3 regions of the Brevibacillus ginsengisoli genome follow, and region 1 is predicted to be linked to each of the others. Evidence: riboswitches for the same ligand, from Rfam matches in the RefSeq annotation. Region 1 holds a riboswitch; each other region holds the start of a gene.
The links. Region 1 has a riboswitch for lysine ahead of ACQCN2_RS01935 (aspartate kinase). Riboswitches for the same ligand answer to the same signal wherever they lie in the genome.
Positions count from the first base shown of each region.

Region 1 (7,534 bases):
GAAGGACCAAATACCATTAGAGAAGTGGAAAACCGCAGCCACGATACCCACTCCATAGAAGATTCTCATCGCTGGATTCGCTAAAATATCATGCATCATGTCAAAGCTTACTTGAGCACCAAGAGCTTTTTGAATTCTGGTTTCCCATACGTGCCAGGAAATATAAATAAGTGTAATTACACCTGTAATCCGTTGCCACATGAACATATGGTTGCGGAAATAGCCATAATTGTTTACGTTATGCTTCGCTTGGAAGGCAATGTACAAGCCATAAACCGCATGGAAGAAGATTGGCAGATAGATCAGAGCAAATTCGAGAACAAGAATAAATGGAACCTTGTCGATATTACCTATTACTTCGTTGTAAGCTGCTGCACCTTTAGTTGCCTGGTAGTTTGCCACTAAGTGAAACACCAAGAACAAACCAATCGGTAGTAAACCTAGTAAAGAATGAAGCCTGTGATGTACAAATTGCCGGCTATTAGCCATGCATGGGTCCCCCCTCAGTGAACTATAGTCTTTGTAAATCCTATACTCTCTCTTTCTCCTCGCAATCCTGTCCCAAAATTAATTGGGTTGACACGTCCTTTCACATGTTTGTCACAAGCAACGAATCGAGTGCACCTCCATTATAAAGGTAGGCGCTTACAAATGAGTTGCTTGTTAATATTATGTAAAATTGTGTCGGATTACGGAAAAAAGATTGTCCAATATGTGACCAAAACTATTGTACTCCTGTACCCTGAGAGCGTCAAGCCAATGGATAGACTAAATCCATCGATAGAATCATATTAGTTGCAAAACAAAAAACCCTCCTATACACCTGTTATGACAGGCTTTTATAGGGGGGATCTCATTCTATCTAGAAAGATTTTTCTCTTTTTTATATGAATATTGTCATCAGATTCTCAAAATTCTCATAGATTGGAATATGAAAACTAGTAAATCAACTCTATGAGCAAAGGAGAAATCATCATGCGCATAGTCGATCCGCTCTACACATTATTTTCTGGACAAACAATGTCTCATTTGGAGCAAATGAATATGCCGTACCTAGGTTTCCATATGTTGAGAGATTGCTTGACACGCAAACTTTTAGGCGAGAGCGAAGGCCCCATTCTGTACTGGTTAGGAAAAGATGTGGGATCGCAAATTTCGATAAAAAATGCGGATGACCTGATCCTGCCGTTCATTCGTCTCGGCTTGGGGAAGCTAGAGCTCCTTGAAGAGACCGAGCATTCCTTTCGTTACTCGTTGACACACTCCGTATTTTCTCATATTGAAGTAGACAGACTGACCTCTTCGTTAATGCTGGAGTGCGGGATCATCGCAGGTGCAATTAGCCAATGGTTACAAAAAGAATTGGAAGGCCATCTGGAAGTCGTCAAGTCAGAGGATTCTAAACAATCGGAAGTCCTGATCACGATCTTACTTTCTTGACGTACGGTGTGACAATCCGCCCCATACGAGAAAACTCCACCAAAAAAGCGTCATGCCCGAATTTGGATTCAAGTGTATGAAATTCAACTTCCACACCATTCTGGCGCATCAGATTGGCCATTTCCTTTTGATGCTCTAGCGGGTACAAGAGATCATCGGTAATCCCGATCATAAGTACCGTAGCTCGAATACGGGAGATGGCATGCTCTGCACCGCCACGTCCTCTGCCGATATCGTGAGAGTCCATTGCCCGCAGCAGGGCGAGATAGGAATTGGCGTCAAAACGTTCGACCAACTTCTCCCCTTGATAGCGCAAATAGCTTTCGATTTGGAAGGTAATATCCAACGCGTGATTCTCTGATTCTTGCTTGAAGCTGCGCCCGAAGCGCTCTTCAAATAATTCAGCCGTCCGATAGGTTATCATCCCAAGCATCCTGGCAACCGCAAGGCCCTTAGATGGCCCTGCGCCCGGGTAATAGTCTCCGCCGTTCCATTCGGGATCGTTCTTGATCGCCTGCCTGCCGACATCATTATAGGCGATGGCAATAGCCGAGAGACGGGAACAAGTAGCGATGGGGATGACCAGATTCATCATCTCCGGGAATTCAACTGCCCATTCGTACACCTGCATTCCACCCATGGAGCCACCCATTACCGCATACAGATGGTGAACACCGAGCTCACTCAGTAAACATCGTTGCGCTCGCACCATGTCGCGGATCGTGACCATCGGGAAGCTGGAACCATACGGGCGATTCGTCTCAGGATTCAAGCTGGCTGGCCCCGTAGAGCCGTAGCATCCACCGAGAACATTGCTGCAAATGACGAAGTATTCGTTTGTATCAATCGGCATGTCGGGCCCTATAAGTCCTTCCCACCAGCCTGGACGACTCCCGTCACCTACAGCATATACGTCTCCCGTTAGAGCGTGGCAAACTAGAATCGCGTTATCACGGTTGGGATCATAGGTACCATACGTCTGATAGCCGATCTCCACTTGCTTAAGGACTTCCCCCGATTCCAGCTGCAAATCTCCAATGAATGCTTTTTGCACAACGCTTTCCCCCTTACTATCCGACGAAAAGAATTCGTCCCTCACCTCTCTAGCGGGCTTACGCAAATGGTAAAAACCCCTCTTCGAAGAGAAGAGGGGTTGATTTCTGAATAGACAGATACCCGCTCTTATCTTCCAAACGCGTCCATTGCAGTTCTTCTGCGTCGCGCGTCTGCTGGATTTAGCACCTCTCCGCTACTGCGGGGTTGCCGGGCTTCATCGGGCCAGTCCCTCCACCACTCTCGATAAGAGAATCCATATTATTTCATTCATCATACGATTTGGAAGAGGAAAGTGTCAATATCTAACACGAGCTTCTTCCAGTCTTCTTTGTGTGTGTTCTCTTACATTCCGTGTACCACAGCAGCTTCTTCCACATCCAGGCCAAAGGCTGTGTGCAATGTGGTCACCGCAAGCCCAGTGAACTCTGCTGGGATGACGCAGGAGATTTTGATATCTGAAGTGGAGACCATTTTAATCGAAATCTGTTGCTCCGCCAGCTGTCTGAACATCTCCGCTGCCACACCTGGATTGGTCACCATGCCCGCGCCTACAATCGAGACTTTGGTTAATCCCTGTTCGTATTCAACCGAATCAAACCCTAGTTCGGCTGATTTCTGATTTAATACCTCCAGCGCATGCGTCAGATCATCCGCTGAGACTGTAAAGGAAATATTGGTTTCAGCCGCATCATACGAGCTTTGAATAATGATATCGACATTCACTTGAGCACAAGCCAATGTGTTGAATAAAAGGGATAATGTTCCTACTTTGGCCGGCATGCCGACAACCGTAATCTTGGCAACGTCCTCGTCATGCGCAACACCGCTTACCACTCTTCCTGTTTCCATTGACGAACCCTCCTCCACATAAGTACCCTCTTCATTCGTAAAGCTAGAACGTACGACTAAACGCACTTTATATTTTTTCGCTGTCTCCACGGAGCGTGGATGAAGCACGCCTGCACCGAGATTTGCCAGCTCCAGCATTTCATCATAGGAGATACTGTCCAGCTTTTGAGCTGATTTAACAACTCTTGGGTCAGCTGTAAATACACCAGACACATCCGTAAAAATCTCGCACTTATTCGCTTCCAGACTGGCAGCCAGCGCGACAGCCGTCGTGTCGGATCCACCTCGACCTAATGTCGTTATCTCTCCTGCTTCCGTAATTCCTTGAAACCCGGCCACGATCACGATGCGCCCTTGGCTAATCGCCTCTCGAATTCGCTGATTATCAATGTCTTGGATACGGGCTTTGGAGTGTACGGAATCTGTCATAATCCCCGCCTGCCATCCGGTCATCGAAACCGCCGCATGACCTTTGCTCTCCAATGCCATCGCGAGCAGCGCGATCGATACCTGTTCACCCGTTGTCAGCAGCATGTCCAGCTCACGGGCCGGTGGCTGTTCACTGATTTGTTTCGCCATGTCAACCAACACATCGGTGGATTTGCCCATCGCGGACACAACAACTACGACGTCATTTCCTTGCTCTTTCGTCTCAATAATCCGGTCTGCTACCCGCATAATCCGTTCAATCGTTCCAACTGAGGTTCCTCCGTATTTTTGCACGATCAATCCCATCTGGTTTCTCTCCCCTATCGAATAATCACTGATCCTATCCTGATACCATAACTTCCACGTAAGCTTATTTATTATTCACGCAATATTTTCGGTTGATGACCTAAACAAAAAAGGCAACAACAAGGTTAGACCTGTCGTTGCCCTACTTATGGACATACCAGTGCCTCCCTCCCTTGGACACGTCGGCGAACAACTCCGCATTATTCACAACACGTGAATACACGAAGTCCTTCATCCTCTGTGAGATAGCTCTCCAACGTTGTATTAGGATTTGATACAGCGTTGACAGTTCTGTGCTTCTTCAACACAGACCCAGCACAACAAGCATCGGGCCGCCTGTTGCACTTCGGCGAATTCCCCTTTCCCACACCCTGCTAATGCCCGCATCTTCGGGGGGTACTCTTGGTTTTCGCGCCTCTACCTCACTCCAGTTATGGGAAGTGAGGTTACTTATTTAATTGTTTTGGATTATAGCATGCGTTTGTGGCATGTTCAACCTCTATTTTTGCAAAAAACATCTCAACGTTTTTCATTAAAGTCGAGATGACCGCATGGCGGACACCTAAAACGGTCATGACTGTTTTAGGTGTCCAGCTTGCGCAGCTTCTCGATGATCTCTCGCGCCAGCTTGTCACCTATACCGATTTGCCGGAAATCCTCTACGCTTGCCTCACGCATTTTGGTGAGTGAACCAAAATGTTTGAACAAGAGCTTGCGTCGCTTCTCGCCAATTCCCGGAATCTCATCCAATTGGGAGCTCAGCATTGTTTTTCCGCGCGACTGGCGATGGAAGGTAATCGCAAAGCGGTGAACCTCGTCTTGTATCCGCTGTAACAAGTAGAATTCGTAACTGTCCCTCTTTAAATCAACGGGCTCTGGTGGGTCTCCAAACAACAGCTGTGCCGTTTTATGCTTCTCGTCCTTCGCCAAACCACAGACGGGTATATAAAGTCCAAGTTCATTCTCGAGCACGTCCATCGCCGCCGATATTTGTCCTTTTCCGCCATCAATGACAATCAGGTCAGGAAGCGGTTGATTTTCTTTTAGCAAGCGGGTGTAGCGCCTGCGCACGACCTCCCGCATAGAGCCGTAATCGTCGGGGCCCTCAACGGTTTTTATTTTGAACTTGCGGTATTCCTTCTTATCCGGGCGACCGTCAGTAAAGACAACCATCGCGGATACCGGCTCAGCTCCTTGAATATTGGAGTTGTCAAACGCCTCAATCCGCTTGGCTACCCCTATTCCTAGAACGTGCCCAAGGTTGTGTACCGCCTGAATAGTTCGCGCCTCATCTTTGGACATTAAAGCGAATTTCTCCTGCAAAGCGATGCGCGCATTCTCGTCGGCCATCTTCACCAGCTCGTGCTTTTTCCCTCGCTTAGGAGTCAGTACCTTGACATTCAGCCACTCTGACAGCAGTTCAGCCTCACTTCGTTCCGGCAAAAGAATTTCTCTTGGCAATGCCTGCTGTTTATCGTAATAAAACTGGGTAACAAACGACATGAAATCTTCTGTCTCATCCCCATAGTATGGGTACATCGTGGTTTCCCGCTGGATCATTTTTCCTTGGCGCATGTAGAAGACCTGAATGCACATCCAGCCCTTCTCCACAGCAAAGCCAAAAATATCCCGATCCACCGTATCCGTAAAGGTCACCTTCTGCTTCTCCATAACCGCCTCAATATTGCGAATCTGGTCTCGCAGCTCCTTCGCCCGCTCGAATTCCATCTCTTCCGCTGCTTGGTGCATGCGCTCGGTCAGCTCTTTTTTCATCTCTTCATGCCCGCCGTCAAGAAACTTGGCGATTGCCTCGACGATTCGCTCGTTCTGTGCCGCGTCCACTTCATATACGCAGGGAGCAAGACACTGACTTAGATGGTAGTACAAACAAACCTGCTTCGGCATCGTCTGGCATTTTCTTAACGGGTAGAGTCGATCTAACAGCTTCTTCACTTCTTGAGCGGCTCCGGCATTCGGATAAGGACCAAAATACTTGGCTTTATCCTTCAGCACTTTGCGTGTGATCTCTAGTCGTGGATGAGCTTCGTTAGTGATTTTAATGTAAGGATACGTCTTGTCATCCTTCAGCAAGACGTTATATCTCGGATTGTATTGTTTGATTAAATTACACTCCAGAAGCAGAGCTTCAATGGGGGAGGAAACGACGATGTATTCAAAATCAGTAATTTCACTGACCAACAGCTGCGTCTTGCCGTCATGACTGCCTGTGAAATAGGAGCGAACGCGATTTTTCAATACTTTGGCCTTGCCGACGTATATGATTTCACCATTCGCGTTCTTCATCAGGTAGCAGCCTGGTTTATCCGGCAGAACCGCTAATTTGTCTTTGATCGTCTTCATCCTGGTCCCTCCTCTCATTTCAGATGAACAGTTTCAACCTCTTTATCGTAGCACAAACGTTCCCGTCGAAACCACTGTAAAGCAATTCGACTTTTCAACAATATAAAAAACAGCCCCGCCATATGGCAAGGCTGCTCAACACTATCTCTTACAGATGTTTGTTAATAGTAGAAAGAAGTGCTTCTTTTGGTTGGAAACCAACGATTTTGTCTACTGGTTGACCATCTTTGAACAACAACAAAGTTGGGATGGACATGATACCAAAACGTCCAGCAGAATCTGGGTTATCGTCAACGTTTACTTTCACGATTTTTAATTTGTTACCGATTTCAGAATCGATTTGTTCAAGGACTGGAGCAATCATCTTGCAAGGACCGCACCAAGGAGCCCAGAAATCAACAAGAACGGTTCCTCCGCCTTGCTCTACTTCTTGAGCAAAATTTTGATCCGTTGTATTAAGAATAGCCATGTAGGAATCCTCCCTCATTTTTCACATAAAAACTTCCACCGTGTTAAAGTATACCATTCAATATTAGAATTGACCACGTCAGTTGACACTTTATCTGCTTTACCTATTTTGTCCCGTTACCTTGCTTTTATCAAGCCAATTCTTATCTGTCCTTTAGGAAATTAGGCATTCAATTCACTCGAAAGAAAGGGGCTTCTCACCCAGTACGATTTCGTTTTGCCCTTTGAATTGACCCGCTCAATGTACATATCTTCTTGATCTTTGTGATATAGATGGATGATTTCGTTGTTCGTCTGTATCCGCAGATGCTTTTCACCGTTTGGAAGTTCGCTGGACGGGACCTTTTGAATGAAGATATCTCTGTTAAACTGTTGAATAATCTCGTCCTTTTTCGGGGCAGAGTAAGGCTGAATCGATTCCCCTGCGACAAGGTCGACAGCTTGTACTTCTTCAAGTTTCAGTTCCCGATGAATAGCCACCTTCTTAGCCATCCAAATCAGCACAAAACTGGGCAATGAAAACGCTACAATGAGCAACATACCAATACTATGAGATAGCCAGTTCACCATCGTTTCAGACATGCTATGCACCTTTTTCTATCGAATTTTTACCATATTTATAATA
Region 1 is NZ_JBNJQR010000001.1:367,443-374,976, reverse strand. Features, by position in the region: gene ACQCN2_RS01950 (succinate dehydrogenase cytochrome b558 subunit) at 1-489, opposite strand, end outside; gene ACQCN2_RS01945 (DUF2507 domain-containing protein) at 976-1,440, shown strand; gene metX (homoserine O-acetyltransferase MetX) at 1,421-2,494, opposite strand; SAM riboswitch class I at 2,620-2,746, opposite strand; gene ACQCN2_RS01935 (aspartate kinase) at 2,839-4,080, opposite strand; lysine riboswitch at 4,319-4,508, opposite strand; gene uvrC (excinuclease ABC subunit UvrC) at 4,663-6,441, opposite strand; gene trxA (thioredoxin) at 6,590-6,910, opposite strand; gene ACQCN2_RS01920 (YfmQ family protein) at 7,072-7,491, opposite strand.

Region 2 (7,534 bases), on a different contig from region 1:
CAGACAGCGAGTCCCCATACGGCTGTATACCAGTATCTATTCATCTTTCTTCCCCCTTCGTTGAAAGGTTACTTAATCCCATAATGAGTTTTTCGAGCTCGGCATATGTTTTATCTACCGAAAAATTTTTGGACATTAAAGCCTGTACTGCTAATCCATCCACGATTGCATTGAAAATGACTCCCCATGTTTCAAATGAGACTCCCTCAATTGGTGATTCGCGCCATAAGGCTAACAAACGATCGGATAGCGCCTTATTTTCATTTCTCATGATGTCACCCAATTGTTCTCTGATTTTTTCATTATGGATGCCTGAAACGATTAAGGTTACATACAATCGATGAAAAAATGAATCGTGGGAACAACGGCTTTTGGCTGACTCGATTGCCAGTCTGATCACATTCTCATGATCTTGAGATAATTCGTTCCAAGTGCGGTCACAGATTTCTTTTACAATATCCAATAACAATTGTTCTTTGGTTCGAAAATGATAATAGACTGTACCTTGTGTCACTCCTGCCGTGTCTGCAACCGCTCGTAAAGTAAATTTTTCAATTCCGTTATGAACTAAGCATTCCTTTGCTGATTGAATTAAATCTTGCTTACTTATGACATTTGGTTTTGCCATTTCTCCACCACCATATTAGTTATTCAACTAACTAACTTCCTATGGGTAAATTTTACCTCACCTACTTTTGGTTTTCAATACGCTCTGTTACATAGCAAAAAGCTGCTGAACCGAAGTCCAACAGCTAATCGTGTACTAGAGAAGAACGACTGCTAATTGCGCGAGCTTGTCTGTATGGGCTTTAGACTTTAAATTTTCCAACCAGCTCTTGTAATTCTTCAGCCATTTTGGCGAGAGAAGATGCAGATGATGTAATCTCTTCCATGGAAGCCAATTGTTCCTCCGATGCAGCAGAGACGTTTTGTGTACCAGACGCAGCTGTTTCAGCCACCCCTTGAATTTGTTCAATCGACTGAACAACCTGCTTTGTACCTGTTGATACCTCCTTGGATACGGCTAGAACTTGATTTATTTTTTCTGCCACTTTTCTAATAGAGTTGTGGATATGCGTGAATGATTGGCCCGCTGTATTTACTACCTCGATCCCTACCACCACTTCATTTGTTCCTTTATTCATAGCATTGACTGCTCTTTGGGTTTCTACTTGTATATTCGTGATCAACTCCGCAATTTGCTGAGCTGATCGGGAGGATTGTTCTGCCAATTTACGTACCTCGTCGGCAACAACTGCAAAACCTCTTCCATGTTCACCTGCACGTGCCGCTTCGATTGCAGCATTTAAGGCAAGAAGATTCGTCTGTGCGGCTATACTTGTAATGGCTTCGTTTATTTGTCCAATTTCTTGAGATTGGTCACCCAAACCTCTGACAACGTCTGCCAGACCAAGCATCGTTGTATGTATTGAATTCATTTGATTAACAGACTGCTGGATTGACTTGACCCCTTCCATCGAAACGTCAGTCGTAGTCCCTGCCAATGCAGATACCTCATCGGCATAAAGTGAGATTTCTCCAACTCCGCTCGCCATTTCTTTCATCGATTTTAACCCGTAGTGAACACTCTGTACCTGTTTTTCTGAACCGATCGCAATCTCTTGTATAGTAGTCGAGACTTCTTCCGTTGCTTTGCTTGTTTGCTCAGCGCCTGCGCTTAACTGTTCAGCTGTAGAGGCAATCTGTAGAATGGCTGCATTCATTTTTTGGATCATGGCTTGCAGATTTCCTAGAAATGTATTGAATCCTTGTGCCAATTGACCGATTTCATCTTTAGTCTCGACCTGTAAGCGTGCTGTTAAATCCCCTTCATTCCTTGAGAGTTCAAGCATTTTGTTCGAAACAAGCGTTAACGGTTTGAATTTTCTGAAAAATACATAAATTATAGTCAAAAGTATAATTGCGGTGATTCCAACTAAGATACCGAGTAGCATCAGGTATGTGACAGTTTGCTGTTTTGCTTGGTCAGCTTCAGTCTTCGCACGATCGTTCATCTTCTGCTGAAACTCTTCTATCGGCTTCATGATAATACTTTTTTTCTGGTCATAATTGTCGTCAAACATTAGTTGGCGGGCCTTGTCCAAATTATTCTGCTCGACTGCCTTCATTGCCGCATCCTCGATCGCGATTAGCGCATCGGAGTTTTGTTTCGCCTGTGCAATCAGATCGAGTTCATCTTGAGGAGCCTGTAATTCCTTTAATCTAAGTACTACTCGGTCTCGTGTCTTTGTCTCTTTTACCTCCCGCCAATAATTGTCAAAATGCTTCTTATCCCCAAACACACTATACCTTCGCGCTTCATTGGTTAGATAGTCGGAGGCATTAGCAAGATCAATACCAAGTTGTTTAAATTCAGCTTGTCGTAACGTTGCGGCGCGTTCCCTTTCATAACTGGAGTTTAGCAAAATTACACAGGTTACAACCATAATGATGAGTAGAACAAATACGATGCTAACTGTTTTCAACAAAGTAGCTATTCTCATCGCAATCCCTCCAGAAATAATATTTACTTGCATTATATTTACCCCTAAAGCTCTTCTCAAGAAACCTATTAACGTGTGAAAATTATGTGAACAAAAAGCTGTTGAACCGAAGTCCAACAGCTATCATACACATATTTGTTCCTTCAAGTAGTCTTACCCAATCAATCAGCTCTAATCCTCTACCTCAAAATTACATTCTTTCAGCGGAACAATCCTGGTTTTATTTTTGAATTTGTACCCCAGCCACAACGCTAGGAACAGCGGAATTCCGATGTAGGAAACGAGAATTCCATTCCAGTCAACCTCTCCGCCAAGGAAAGCCTGGTAATTCTGGCCAATGGTGACGATCAAGCAGATGACGAAAGCGAAAATTGGGCCAAACGGGAACCATTTTGCTCGGTACGGCAGGTCATTGAGATCGCGTCCTTGTGCCACGTACGCTTTTCTAAAACGATAATGGCTCGCGGCAATCCCCAACCACGCAATAAAACCAGACATACCGGAGGCGTTCAACAGCCAGATATACACGGTTCCATCTCCGAACAGAGAAGCCAGAAAAGCGAATGCCCCGATAAACGTAGTCACAAGGAGCGCGTTCACAGGAATCCCGCGTGAATTGATTTTGGCGAGAAACTTAGGCGCTTTGCCTTCTTTCGCCAACACCCAGAGCATACGGGTAGACGCGTACATCCCTGAGTTACCCGCGGATAATACGGATGTCAAGATCACGGCATTCATCACGGAAGCGGCGAAAGCTAGTCCCGCTTTTTGAAATACAATGGTAAATGGGCTGATCGCGATATTTTCCACACTACTGCTCACCAGATTCTCGTTGGTGTACGGAATCAGCATGCCAATAATAAATATAGCAAATACGTAGAAAAGTAAAATTCTCCAAAAGATTTGTTTGATCGCCTTTGGAATGTTACGCTTTGGATCTTCACTTTCCCCTGCGGCAATCCCCACCAGCTCTGTACCCTGGAAGGAGAAACCGGCAATCATAAAGATTCCAAGCATGGCCATAAATCCGCCTTTGAATGGCGCTTCACCTACTGTGAAATTCTCCCACCCAACAGGCTTTCCATCGAGAATTCCCAGAATCATCAGAACCCCAACGACCAGGAAAATAATAATCGTCACAACCTTGATCATCGAGAACCAGTACTCCGACTCTCCATAACCACGAACGGATAAATAATTTAAGCCAAACATAAGTGCTAAGAACAAGCCGCTCCAAATGAGAGAGTTGGTTGTCGGAAACCAATATTTCATGACGAGTGCACCAGCGGAAATCTCTACCGCAATGGTGATCGCCCAGTTATACCAATAGTTCCATCCCAACGCAAATCCGAGAGAAGGATCTAAGAATCGTGTGGCGTACGTGCTAAATGAACCGGATACAGGAAGCAGGGTTGCCATCTCGCCAAGGCTTGTCATCAGGAAGTAAACCATTAGACCGATCGCAAGGTAAGCGACAAGCGCTCCACCTGGTCCCGCATCGTGGATCGATGCCCCGCTTGCGACGAATAGTCCTGTCCCAATCGAGCCGCCAATCGCAATCATGGTCATATGCTTCGCGCGTAGTCCACGCTGTAGATGATTGGACTGATTGGATCCATCTGTTTGTCCGTTTGTGCTGCTGTTCATCTCTTTCACCTCTATCAAAATTATGTTTTTCTTGCTAGCTTCGAAGAGGTGGGCACAAAAAAACCGCACAAAACGAGTTGGGCGGAATTCTACTAAAACCCACACCAGATCTTCGCTGAAGATAGCACAACACGTTTACCTGTGAAGTAAACGTGACAGTTCTGTCCCTTTCGAGTACAGCCCCAACCCGCTTGCACGAGAATCCAAGCGGACTTCGGCAGCTTTTCCTTTTGTCTGGAGTCATTGATTTTCTCTGAATCTCCTGCAGACTACTCTTAAAAGCCGCGACCTCTACCCCATCGATCCGATGAGGATTTATTATTTAATTGGTTGATGAATAACATACATGATTATAGTTTAATGTTTCTAAAATTTCAACTACCCGATTATTCCATTCGGTTTATTCATTCACTCTAAACCGCTTCAGAGGTTCACTCCTTGATTCGCATTCGGTTCTAAGACCATAATTGAGAAAGGCCAATAGCTTGCCAAATACACATTCAAGGAGTTAGCCATGAAGATTAACCATGTCTGTTTTTCCGTTTCCGATCTGAAGCGCTCGATTCAATTTTATCAGGAAGCGTTGGGCGCCAAGCTGCTGGTAAAAGGCAGAAAGCTCGCCTACTTCCTTCTTGACGATCTTTGGCTCGCGCTTAATGTGGAAGAGGACATTCCTCGCAACGAAATCCAGCACTCGTATACACATATGGCGTTTACCGTGGAAGAAAGCGAACTGGCCGTCTTGGAAGCTCGGCTTAGGTGTTTGGGCGTCAACATTCTTTCGGGTAGAACAAGAGATGAGAGAGATAAACAATCGATCTACTTCACCGATCCAGACGGACATAAGTTTGAATTTCATACGGGATCGCTTGAGGATCGGCTTGCCTATTATCGGGATGAGAAGACCCACATGACCTTTTATGGAAGTTCTCTCGATTAATCTATCTTCCGGATTGTAGCCCACCTTCCATAATTCCACATAAAAAAACCCTCTCCCAACGATTCAGCAACTGCCTACCGTCAGAACAGGGTTTTGGGATGATCAGCCAAAGAGATTTCCTGCTAAATTAATCATTCAAACGTGGAAACAAGATATTGTTCTCCAGATGAATGTGTTCAAACAGATCGGATTCGAGCTCCGCCAGCTTGTGAAACGTTATTGTGTAGGTACGGCAAGCTCCCTCCGGCAAGGTGTAGTCATTCGTGATGGCTCGCATCTCTTTTAAAAGATTGCCGGCAAGCTCATGCTCGCTCTCCAGCTCGTTAAGTTTGGCAAAAGCCTGGTTGCGATTTTCTTCTGTCGGAATGGCTTCATAGGCACGAATCAGCGGGAAGAGAATCTCTTCTTCTTTTACCAAATGCTGCTCAAGTTCTAGCTTCAAGCTGTGAAACAATCGATGAAGCTGGCTCAACTCAGGATGGGCAGGGCCGTGAACCCGCATGATTTTGGTCACGAATTCACTGAGTAACGGCAATTCCTTCGTCAGATAGGCGTGATGGGTATTCACCACAAATTCGATGATCTCGCTTGAAGGTGCTTCCTTCCAATTACGGCTGGCGTTCTGTTTGTTCTGAGCGTCTTCAAAAGCTGCCTGAAGCTTGTTCAGCACTTCTTCTCCGTTCAGCTTTAGCTGGTCAAAAGCATGGGCAAGCGGGCGGTTGCCACCGCAGCAAAAGTCAATTTTATATTCTTTGAAAATGTTGCTCGCTCCCGGGAATCTCGCAACGATTTCTCCTATTTTATCTGTTGTATTAAACTTCATTTCCATCATAACTACCTCCTTTATAAGGGCATTATAGTCCGATTCAGGAGGAAAAAATGTGATCTGGATTATACTTCTCGAAATTTTTCGATGAAGTTTTTATCTCATGTCTTTTATTTGATGTTTCTAAGTGCTTCCGGATTGACCAGATGAGCAGGCACTTCTCCTCGAAGGGCTTGAAGCAGATTGTCGGCAGCCAGCATCGCCATCTTGATCCGCGTGGCAATGCTTGCGCTTCCGATATGCGGCAGTGTCACGACGTTGGGCAGGGTCAGTAACGGATGGTCAAGGGGTACAGGCTCAACCTCAAATACATCAAGTCCCGCTGCCCAAATCCGCTTGGTCACCAGTGCTTCAAAGAGAGCTTGCTCATCCACGATGCCGCCGCGTGCGGTATTAATCAGAATCGCCGAGTGCTTCATCAGGGAGAATTCTCGTTTTCCGATCAAATGATGCGTTTCTGGCGTATATGGAGTCATGACACAGACATAATCCGCTTGGCGAAGCAGCTCATCCAGCTCCACATATCCGATTCCCAGCTGTTCCTCTACTCCCGGCTTGCGACTTCGGTTATGGTAGATCAGCTTCATATCAAAACCTTTTGCCCGTCTCGCAATCGCCTCACCGATTCGCCCCATCCCGATGATTCCTAGCGTCGCTCCATGAATGTCTTGTCCCGTTAACAGCATCGGTGACCAGGTGATCCAATCGCCGCTTCGTAAAAATGTAGACGATTCCACCAACCGCCGGGCTGTCGCCATCAGGAGAGCAAATGTCAGGTCTGCCGTTGTTTCCGTTAATACGTCAGGTGTGTTCGTAACCAGAATCCCTCGATTGGTTGCGGCTTCCACATCAATGTTGTTATAGCCCACAGCCATATTGCTAATTACCTTCAGGCGTTTGGCCCTTCGCAAAAGCTGTTCGTCTATTTTTTCTGTTAACAACGTAAAAATTCCGTCCGCCTGCTCGATCTCTTCCTCCAACACCTCGCGTGGAACAGGCAGGTCGTACTCCTCCCAGTGTCTGATTTCGCAGGTTTCTTGCAAGTGATTAAAAGCTTGCTCCGGTATTCTCCTGGTGATGTAGATTCGTGGTTTATTTGCTTGAGGTTCCATGGTCGTTCCTCCTACTGGCCGCTTTGATCAGTCTGGCAATATTGCGGGCGGCTTGGGTTATGTATGTCGCTCCATGTTTCATAGAGTCTTCCAGCGAAATTGGTCCAGGCGCGATAGAATGCAGGCTGACGAACAGCTCATGCAATTGCGAGGCACCCTCTCCCAAGGAACCGGAGAGCAGAATGGCGCGCTTGTTTGCTTGTTTCGCCAGTTGGCCAATATAATAGGGGACTTTGCCAAAAACCGTCTGGTAATCGCTTTGTCCCTCTCCGGTAATCACCCAGTCGCACTGCTGTACATGCGCTTCAAGTCCAGCGGCTTCTGCCACAAGCTGCGCTCCCGGAATCAATTTTCCGCCTAAAAGTATAAAAGCAAATCCCAACCCGCCTGCAGCTCCCGCACCCGGTTGGTTTTGAAGCGATTTGCCCGCGTGTGACTCGATCAGATGGGCAAAATGAGACATTGCCGAATCCATCTGTTCCACCTGGTCAGGGGAAGCTCCTTT
Region 2 is NZ_JBNJQR010000007.1:4,146-11,679, forward strand. Features, by position in the region: gene ACQCN2_RS14805 (DUF5367 family protein) at 1-44, opposite strand, end outside; gene ACQCN2_RS14810 (TetR/AcrR family transcriptional regulator) at 41-628, opposite strand; gene ACQCN2_RS14815 (methyl-accepting chemotaxis protein) at 810-2,537, opposite strand; gene ACQCN2_RS14820 (amino acid permease) at 2,676-4,151, opposite strand; lysine riboswitch at 4,266-4,453, opposite strand; gene fosB (metallothiol transferase FosB) at 4,666-5,091, shown strand; gene ric (iron-sulfur cluster repair di-iron protein) at 5,219-5,920, opposite strand; gene ACQCN2_RS14835 (2-hydroxyacid dehydrogenase) at 6,028-7,029, opposite strand; gene ACQCN2_RS14840 (glycerate kinase) at 7,010-7,534, opposite strand, start outside.
Region 2: it holds a riboswitch for lysine, as region 1 does, so the genes downstream of both, ACQCN2_RS14820 (amino acid permease) here and ACQCN2_RS01935 (aspartate kinase) in region 1, are expected to answer to the same signal.

Region 3 (7,534 bases), on a different contig from region 1:
CGTCTTTCCAAGCAATTCGTATACTGGGGTCCTCTACATCTGTGGATGACCTCGCGGGATTCGTCTTCATCCGCTCCCATCTTTCCTTTCTCAAGTAAACTAAATTTGGATATATTCAGTTTATACCCTTAGGGTCGATTATACCATGAAAGCGTTCAAATTAAAATCGAAGTCAGCTATCTTCCTACAGTGAAACTATTTTCACCCACGATGGTATACGGGTCTTTGTCTGAGCGTCTCATCTTCAGCTGTACCTTGTATGTACCATAATAAGGCAACTTGGTGGAAATGAACGGCTCGGAGAAGAAGAAGGAATTTCCATTGATTGTGGAGAATTTCTGTTGTTTTCCACTATCCAATTCCTTTCCATTTGGTGCGATCAAAACAACCTGGCATTCAAGCTCCTTGGAAACAGGCGCGTCATCTACCTCAACGAAAACGCCAAAGCTGCGCGGGATGTCTTTGTCAGTCCAACCTTTTATCGGGTTGGTAAATACCAGACCTTTATTACGAACCTGTTGAATACCTTCGAGAACCAGCATATTTACCCGAGGTGTTTCAACAATTAATTTGCCGGATTTTTTATCATATGAAGTAAATCCACCCATTTTGTCTACTAAATCCTGAACGGACTCAACCGATGAAGCTGGAAGCTCTACATGGGTCCGTGTTTTATCCACCAACACGTCTAAGCTACCATCGCCTAATGCTGTCGTTGAAACTCCCACAATCATTAAACTAGTCAGAGCCATCAACGCTAACTTTTTCATAACCACTTTCCTCCAGTACGATTTCCTTTTCAACTGTTCGAAATGCTCACATCAAGCTTCCGAATTCTTTTCATATTATCTTAGACGCACCAAAGTGAAATAAGTTGTGCATGTTTTGATATTTTTTTCAACAGAATCCACAGTATCCACAGGCTTGATCTACAAGGATTCAGTTGAGTTATCCACAGAAAATATAAAAAAAAGCTTCTTTCCCCGACAGAAAAAGAAGCGACAGAAATTTTTACTTTATCTTTTTGCCAATATATGTGAAATAGTCCGTAATCAGACGAATTGCTACCTCGATCGCATCCTCGTTTGGTTCAATTCGGCTGTGATGTAGTCCGTACGGGGTATCGACACCGAGCCAGAACAGGAAGCCCGGTATATCCGCGAGAAAATATCCGAAATCTTCCCCAGTCATGGCTTCCGAGCATTCAATCAACTGAACCTTTTCGTTGGCTAGAACCCACTCCATAAAGTCATGGGTCAGCTCGTGATGATTATATACTTGGCAGTAGTTTGAGCCATAATCAATAGTTGCCTGACATTCGAAGCCAACCTCAATCCCGCGAACCAACGCCTCAATACGGGATTTGATTCTTTGCATCGATGGCATAGAGAGTGTGCGAATGGTCCCTTCGATACGGGCTCTCTCTGCAATAATATTTTGTTTGGTTCCTCCCTCAATTTTGCCAATCGTCACGACCCCCGAATCCAGCGGGTCAAGGTTGCGCGCAACAATCGTTTGCAGCTGCGTAACCAGATGACTGGCGGCCACCACCATGTCGTTGGCTTTATGCGGGTGTGCGGCATGTCCGCCTTTTCCGACAAGATCAATGAACAGTTCTGAGGTATTGGCAAACAGGATTCCCGGTTTGGTAGCGATGGTTCCCACCGGATACTCGGGAGCGATATGCAAGGCAAAAATCGCGTCAGGTTTCCAGGACTGGAATTCCTTACTTGCGAGCATGGGCAGAGCCCCGCCCGGTCCTTCCTCAGCAGGCTGGAAAATCATCAGCAAATCATCATCCACCGGGTTTTGGGCAAAGTGGCTCAGGATTCCCAACCCGATCGTCATATGCATATCATGACCACACGCGTGCATATACCCCTGATGTGTGGAGGCGAATTCATAGGAGGTCTCCTCTACGATCGGCAAACCATCCATATCCGCGCGCCAAGCTAACGTCCTTGTTGGATTCAAACCGCGTACGCGAACAAGAATGCCTGTCCGCCATGTCTTGATCTCCAACCGATCTTGCGGAAGCTGCTCGATAAACTGAAGTAGATAGGCTTGTGTTTTGAATTCTTGGAAGCCTGGCTCAGGAATCTGGTGCAATTCGCGTCTTATTTTAATGAAAGAAGAGCCTGTAGCGTTCATTCTACAGCTCCTTTCGAAACGACGACATGTTCAATGGCTTCTTGCAACAAGCTGATGAGTCGATCCACTTCTTCTTGCTTCATTGTAAGCGGCGGAAGCAGACGAATAATCGTTTTTTGCGTCACATCGACAAGTATGCCTCGTTGGAGCATATATCGTTGGATTCCACTTACTTGCTCTGCAGGCAATTGGGTCGGCAGTCCAAGCATCATGCCTTTTCCACGCAAACCCTGGAGCAGATCAGGATACTTTTCGCTCAAACGGTTCAATTGAGCCCACAAATAGGCTGCTACCGTACGAGATTTCTCCATAAATGCCTCGTCGAATACAACATCGAGTACGGCATTGCCCAAAGCGGCGCTTAATGGAGAGGGAGCAAACGTGGTTCCGTGGTCCCCCGGTTGAAATAAGTCGCTCAGTTTATGGCCAGCGATGAGTCCGCCAAGCGGCAGGCCTCCACCCACGCCTTTGGCAAATAAGATGAGATCAGGGGTCACATCCGCATGTTGGTACGCGAAGAATTTTCCTGTACGGCCAACTCCCGTTTGGATCTCATCAATGCATAGAAGCATGCCCTCACGCTCCGTAATCGCAGCCACCTGCTGAAGATATTCTATACGCAACGGAATGACACCGCCTGAGCCTAGCACCGGCTCCATTAAAACAGCCGCTGGCTTCACACGAGCGCAAAGGTCTTCCAGCTCAGCGATGTTATCCACCTCAAGCTCATACACCGGAAAATCTGGTTGTGGAAAATCCTGATAGACATGCGGTTGTCGAGTTAGACGAAGCGCTCCTAGTGTCCGACCATGGAAGCTGTTTTTCAATACGACGATTCCCTCGCGACCATTTCCCCGCTTGAGCGTCCACTTATGAATGAGTTTAATCGCCGCTTCTGTTGCTTCTGCTCCCGAATTCCCGAAGAAGACCTTACCTGGAATCGAATTCTCTACCAGACGCTTAGCCAATTGAATAGCGGGCGGATTGAGAAAATAATTCGAGATGTGCAGAAACTTCTCACCCTGCTCACGCAATGCTTGCATGACATGAGGATGTGAATGGCCGAGAATATTCACTGCAAGCCCCGTAAACAGATCAAGGTATTGTTTTCCTTCCGTGTCAAACAGGTAGTTGCCTTCCCCTTTGGCTATGGCAATAGGTAATCGTTTGTAAGTTGACATGATATAGTTTTCATCTAATGAACGCCAATCTTCCAAGGGTCTCTCCTCCTTCGCTTTGGACCTAGCGTGAGTATTACAGTTGGCGAAGCTCTTGTTTAATCTCGGTTTTGGATTTGGTTTTTTCGTCAATTTTTTTGATCACGCGTGCTGGTGTACCTGCCACTACTACATACGGAGGCACATCGTCAATCACCACAGCACCTGCAGCGACTACAGAGCCTTGACCTACTCGGCAGCCCTCCAGAATAACGGCATTGGCGCCTACAACAACATCATCTTCAATGATGACAGGGGTTGCGGAAGGTGGTTCAATTACGCCAGCTACAACGGCACCCGCTCCGATGTGACAGTTTTTGCCGATGGTTCCGCGTCCGCCTACGACTGCGTTCATGTCGATCATGGTCCCTTCGCCAATCACAGCGCCAATGTTGATCATAGCCCCCATCATGATGACGGCGTTATTGCCGATTGTCACCTGATCACGGATAATTGCGCCTGGCTCGATACGAGCTTGAATATGTTTGGTATCAAGCATAGGAATTGCCGAATTGCGGCGGTCGCTCTCCACTACGTAATCTTCAATTTGGTCTTTGTGTTGTTCTAATACTGGTGCAATCTCGCTCCACTCACCAAACAATACGCCTACATTGCCTGTGATGAACGTTTTGGTGTTAGCTCCAAAGTCAATGCCTTCCAATTGTCCTTTGATATGTACTTGTACTGGGGTTTTCTTGACGCTTTTCTGGATAAAAGCGATGATTTCGTTGGCATTCATCATGTTCATTACTTTCTACCTCCACATTGGTTTAACCATCAACTGATTCTTTCTTTGTACCGCAGGTAATCTAGCATTGACATCAACCAAAAAATGCAATGAGCAGCATATCTACTCATTGCATTTGATTCCCCTGCAAATGATAAATAGCGCTCCACGAAAGTAGCCTTTCATGACAAGATGGCCGTTATTCACGGACACCCCAGCCGATGTTGCGGGGGGCAACGTCGACTTCGGCACTTTGACCTTTCATTCTCATCCGGAGCCCCTTCTCCCGTAGACCAAGAATTACTGATTCGCAGCGCACCTCTATTTACACCTGATTCAATTGTATTTACTCTAACAGAATCAAGTGAAACAGACAACTAGAAATGCAAAAGAAAGTATTAAAGATCCAGTTGGGTAAGAATTCGCGGACCCGATTTGGTGATCGCAATGGTGTGCTCGTACTGTGCGGATAAACTACCATCTGCGGTACGCGCTGTCCACCCGTCATCATCGACGGTGGCATGGTACGTCCCGGTATTGATCATCGGTTCAATCGTAATCACCATGCCTTCTTTGAGACGAACGCCTCGTCCGGGAGGTCCGAAATGGGGAACAACCGGATCTTCATGCATCTCCTTGCCGATTCCGTGTCCACAGAAATCACGAACAAGCGAATACCCTTGAGACTCCCCGTATTCCTGTATCGCGTGAGAAATGTCTCCCAAACGGTTGCCGATCACCGCTTTTTCGATCCCGACAAAAAGGGCCTGCTTGGTCACATCCAACAGACGCTGTGCCTCGGTGGACACTTTGCCTACCGCATATGACCAAGCGGAGTCTGCCAACCAATCATTTAACCTGACAACCATATCAATGGTCACAATATCTCCTTCGCGCAACTCCTTTTTGGAAGGAAATCCGTGACAGATCACATCATTGACCGACGCGCAGGTTGCGTACTCGTATCCTTGGTATCCTTTTTGTTCGGGTGTTGCGTTATGTTTAGCCAGAAATTTTTCCACAAACTGATCGATTTCCCAAGTCGTAATTCCCGGCTTGATTAATTTCGCAATCTCTTGATGACAAGCTGCCAGAATCTGGCCCGCCGCGTGCATCTTATTAATCTCTTCCTCTGATTTAAGATAAATCAAAGAAGCCACCTCCTATACATCTATATATTATACCTCTGAAGTGGCTATTGGTGATTAACTTGTTTTTTGTTTAGAAATCCATTCCAGGCAATAGTCAAAATTCTGCCGGGATCTGCTCTCCTCCATCTGTGCAAATGGACAGCCGTTCTGTTGAATCCGCCTAGGTAGCATCTCTAGCGTGAAGTCATGAGGACGAAGTTTTTCGTTCACTTCCTGCCAGATTAATGGTGTGGCGATCAATGCGTCCTCGTTGCCTCGAGCCGAGTAGGGAGCAATAATCGTCTTTCCTTCCGCATGTTGAACATAATCCAGATACAGTCGGTTGGCGCGATTCTTTTTTAATCGTTCCGTTGTGAAAAGGGAGGGTTCGCGCGCAGTCAAATAATCGGCAACGAATTTGGTGAAGCTTCTGGTTTCTTCAAATGTATATTGTTCTTTAGGAAGCGGAATGTACACTTGCAAGCCTTTGTTTCCTGATGTTTTGACGAACGAGACAAGCTTCAACTGATCAAAAATCTCTTTCATCATCAAGGCCGCATGTACAGCCAGAGCAAATTCTTTCTGTGACGGAGGGTCAAGATCAAATACGATTTCTTGCGGTTTAGTGGAATGGATGGTGACAAATGGAACGTGCAATTCGATGGAGGCTTGGTTCCCCAACCAAATTAAAGTGGCTAAATCATTGCAGAGAATATACCGAATATCTTCCACAAGATAGGTTTGGACAAAATCGGGAGCATATGACGGACAGTGTTTTTGATAAAACTTCTCTTTGGTTACCCCGTCAGGAAAGCGAATGACTGTTAATACCCGATCCATTACATGAGGAAGCATATATGGAGCCACCTGAATTAAATATTCGAGATACTGGACTTTGCTGATAGGCTTCTGCGGCCATAACAGCTTGTCCGGATTGGAAATACCAACGGGCGTTCCATCCACCATCAGCTCAACACGTTCCATCGTTGCTGATGTCATTTGTTCCCTTCCTTTCGTTCACGCTTACCAATCACGTGATAATTCGGATCCATTAACTGGGTGGCAGTCACCAGCTTGCCTTCATTTTTTAAAAAGGAACTATTCTCCTTTAAAACTGAGGCTGTCTTCTTCCCTTGGATTCCAACGTGTCCAATCGCGATGCAATTTGAATTGGTCTTTAAATAGTCGTGCAGGGAATACACCTTTTTGGCGATATGCCGTTTGCTATATTGATTATCGAGAAAGAGATTGTTCTGAATATAAGGCACACCCATTTCGCGGGCTACCTTTTCCACTACACTAAAGTAGGTCGTATGGCTGTCCAAATACACTTTTCCACGGTCTCTGCACACCTCCATGACTGCGCGCATGACTCGTACATCGGCTGTCGCTTTGGAGCCCATGTGGTTGCTGATCCCCACTGCGTAAGGAACATTTTCAAAAGCGGCATTTACTCTTTTTTTAATCTCTTCATTTGAGAGGTCGGTAGTAATAGCGCCGGGTCCCAACCAGGAAGCCTTTCCCCGCAACGGCTCCATCGGCATATGAACAAAAACCTCATGTCCCAAGCGATGAGCCCACTCGGCATCCCGCTTGGTGGTCGACAAAAATGGCATAACGGCAACGGTTAAGGGAAAAGGGAGCTTCAACATTTCTTCTGTCCCTAGCATGTTGTTTCCAAAATCATCAATGACGATGGCGATTCTCTTAGGATCAGGGTTATCTAATGGGGCGGCATTAGTGCTTCCACTATCCGTTACAAGCAGAATGATCAGAAGACCATATGCGATTAAAGCCCTGTATTTAATCGAAGCTTGCCTCATCTCGACACTCCTTTACACAAAATTTTGCCGTACGGGTAGTTTGGCTTTTCTACAATTGATTTACACCATGGTTTCCGTATGACTGCTGAGTAAAAGGGAAGGATAAGAGAGCCAAATTCGCTAGTATCAGGTGATTAATATGAAGCAAAAAGTGATGGGATTCTGTCTTATGATCGGACTCTTACTCCCGGTTTCAACTGTTCAAGCCTCCCCATCAGATTATCCAATCGACGTCTTAATTGATGTGGGACACGGAGGGGTAGACAGTGGAACCACCTATGGTAACATTCTTGAGAAAGACATCAACATGGCCATCGGGAAGCAGCTTTATCAGGCTTTAGCTGAAAAAGGTTATCATGTGGTAATGAATCGCGATGGAGATTATGCGCTAAGCGATGAAAACCATTGGTCAAAAAGTCGTTCACGCCACCTTAAGGATCTCGCTCAGCGAAGACACCTTGCGATGGAGTTGCAACCACAGATATT
Region 3 is NZ_JBNJQR010000003.1:222,747-230,280, reverse strand. Features, by position in the region: gene ACQCN2_RS08260 (DUF4912 domain-containing protein) at 1-70, opposite strand, end outside; gene ACQCN2_RS08255 (hypothetical protein) at 177-770, opposite strand; gene ACQCN2_RS08250 (N-acetyldiaminopimelate deacetylase) at 1,012-2,151, opposite strand; gene ACQCN2_RS08245 (aspartate aminotransferase family protein) at 2,148-3,332, opposite strand; gene dapD (2,3,4,5-tetrahydropyridine-2,6-dicarboxylate N-acetyltransferase) at 3,406-4,116, opposite strand; lysine riboswitch at 4,247-4,427, opposite strand; gene map (type I methionyl aminopeptidase) at 4,494-5,246, opposite strand; gene ligD (non-homologous end-joining DNA ligase) at 5,301-6,224, opposite strand; gene ACQCN2_RS08225 (divergent polysaccharide deacetylase family protein) at 6,221-7,048, opposite strand; gene ACQCN2_RS08220 (N-acetylmuramoyl-L-alanine amidase family protein) at 7,188-7,534, shown strand, end outside.
Region 3: it holds a riboswitch for lysine, as region 1 does, so the genes downstream of both, dapD (2,3,4,5-tetrahydropyridine-2,6-dicarboxylate N-acetyltransferase) here and ACQCN2_RS01935 (aspartate kinase) in region 1, are expected to answer to the same signal.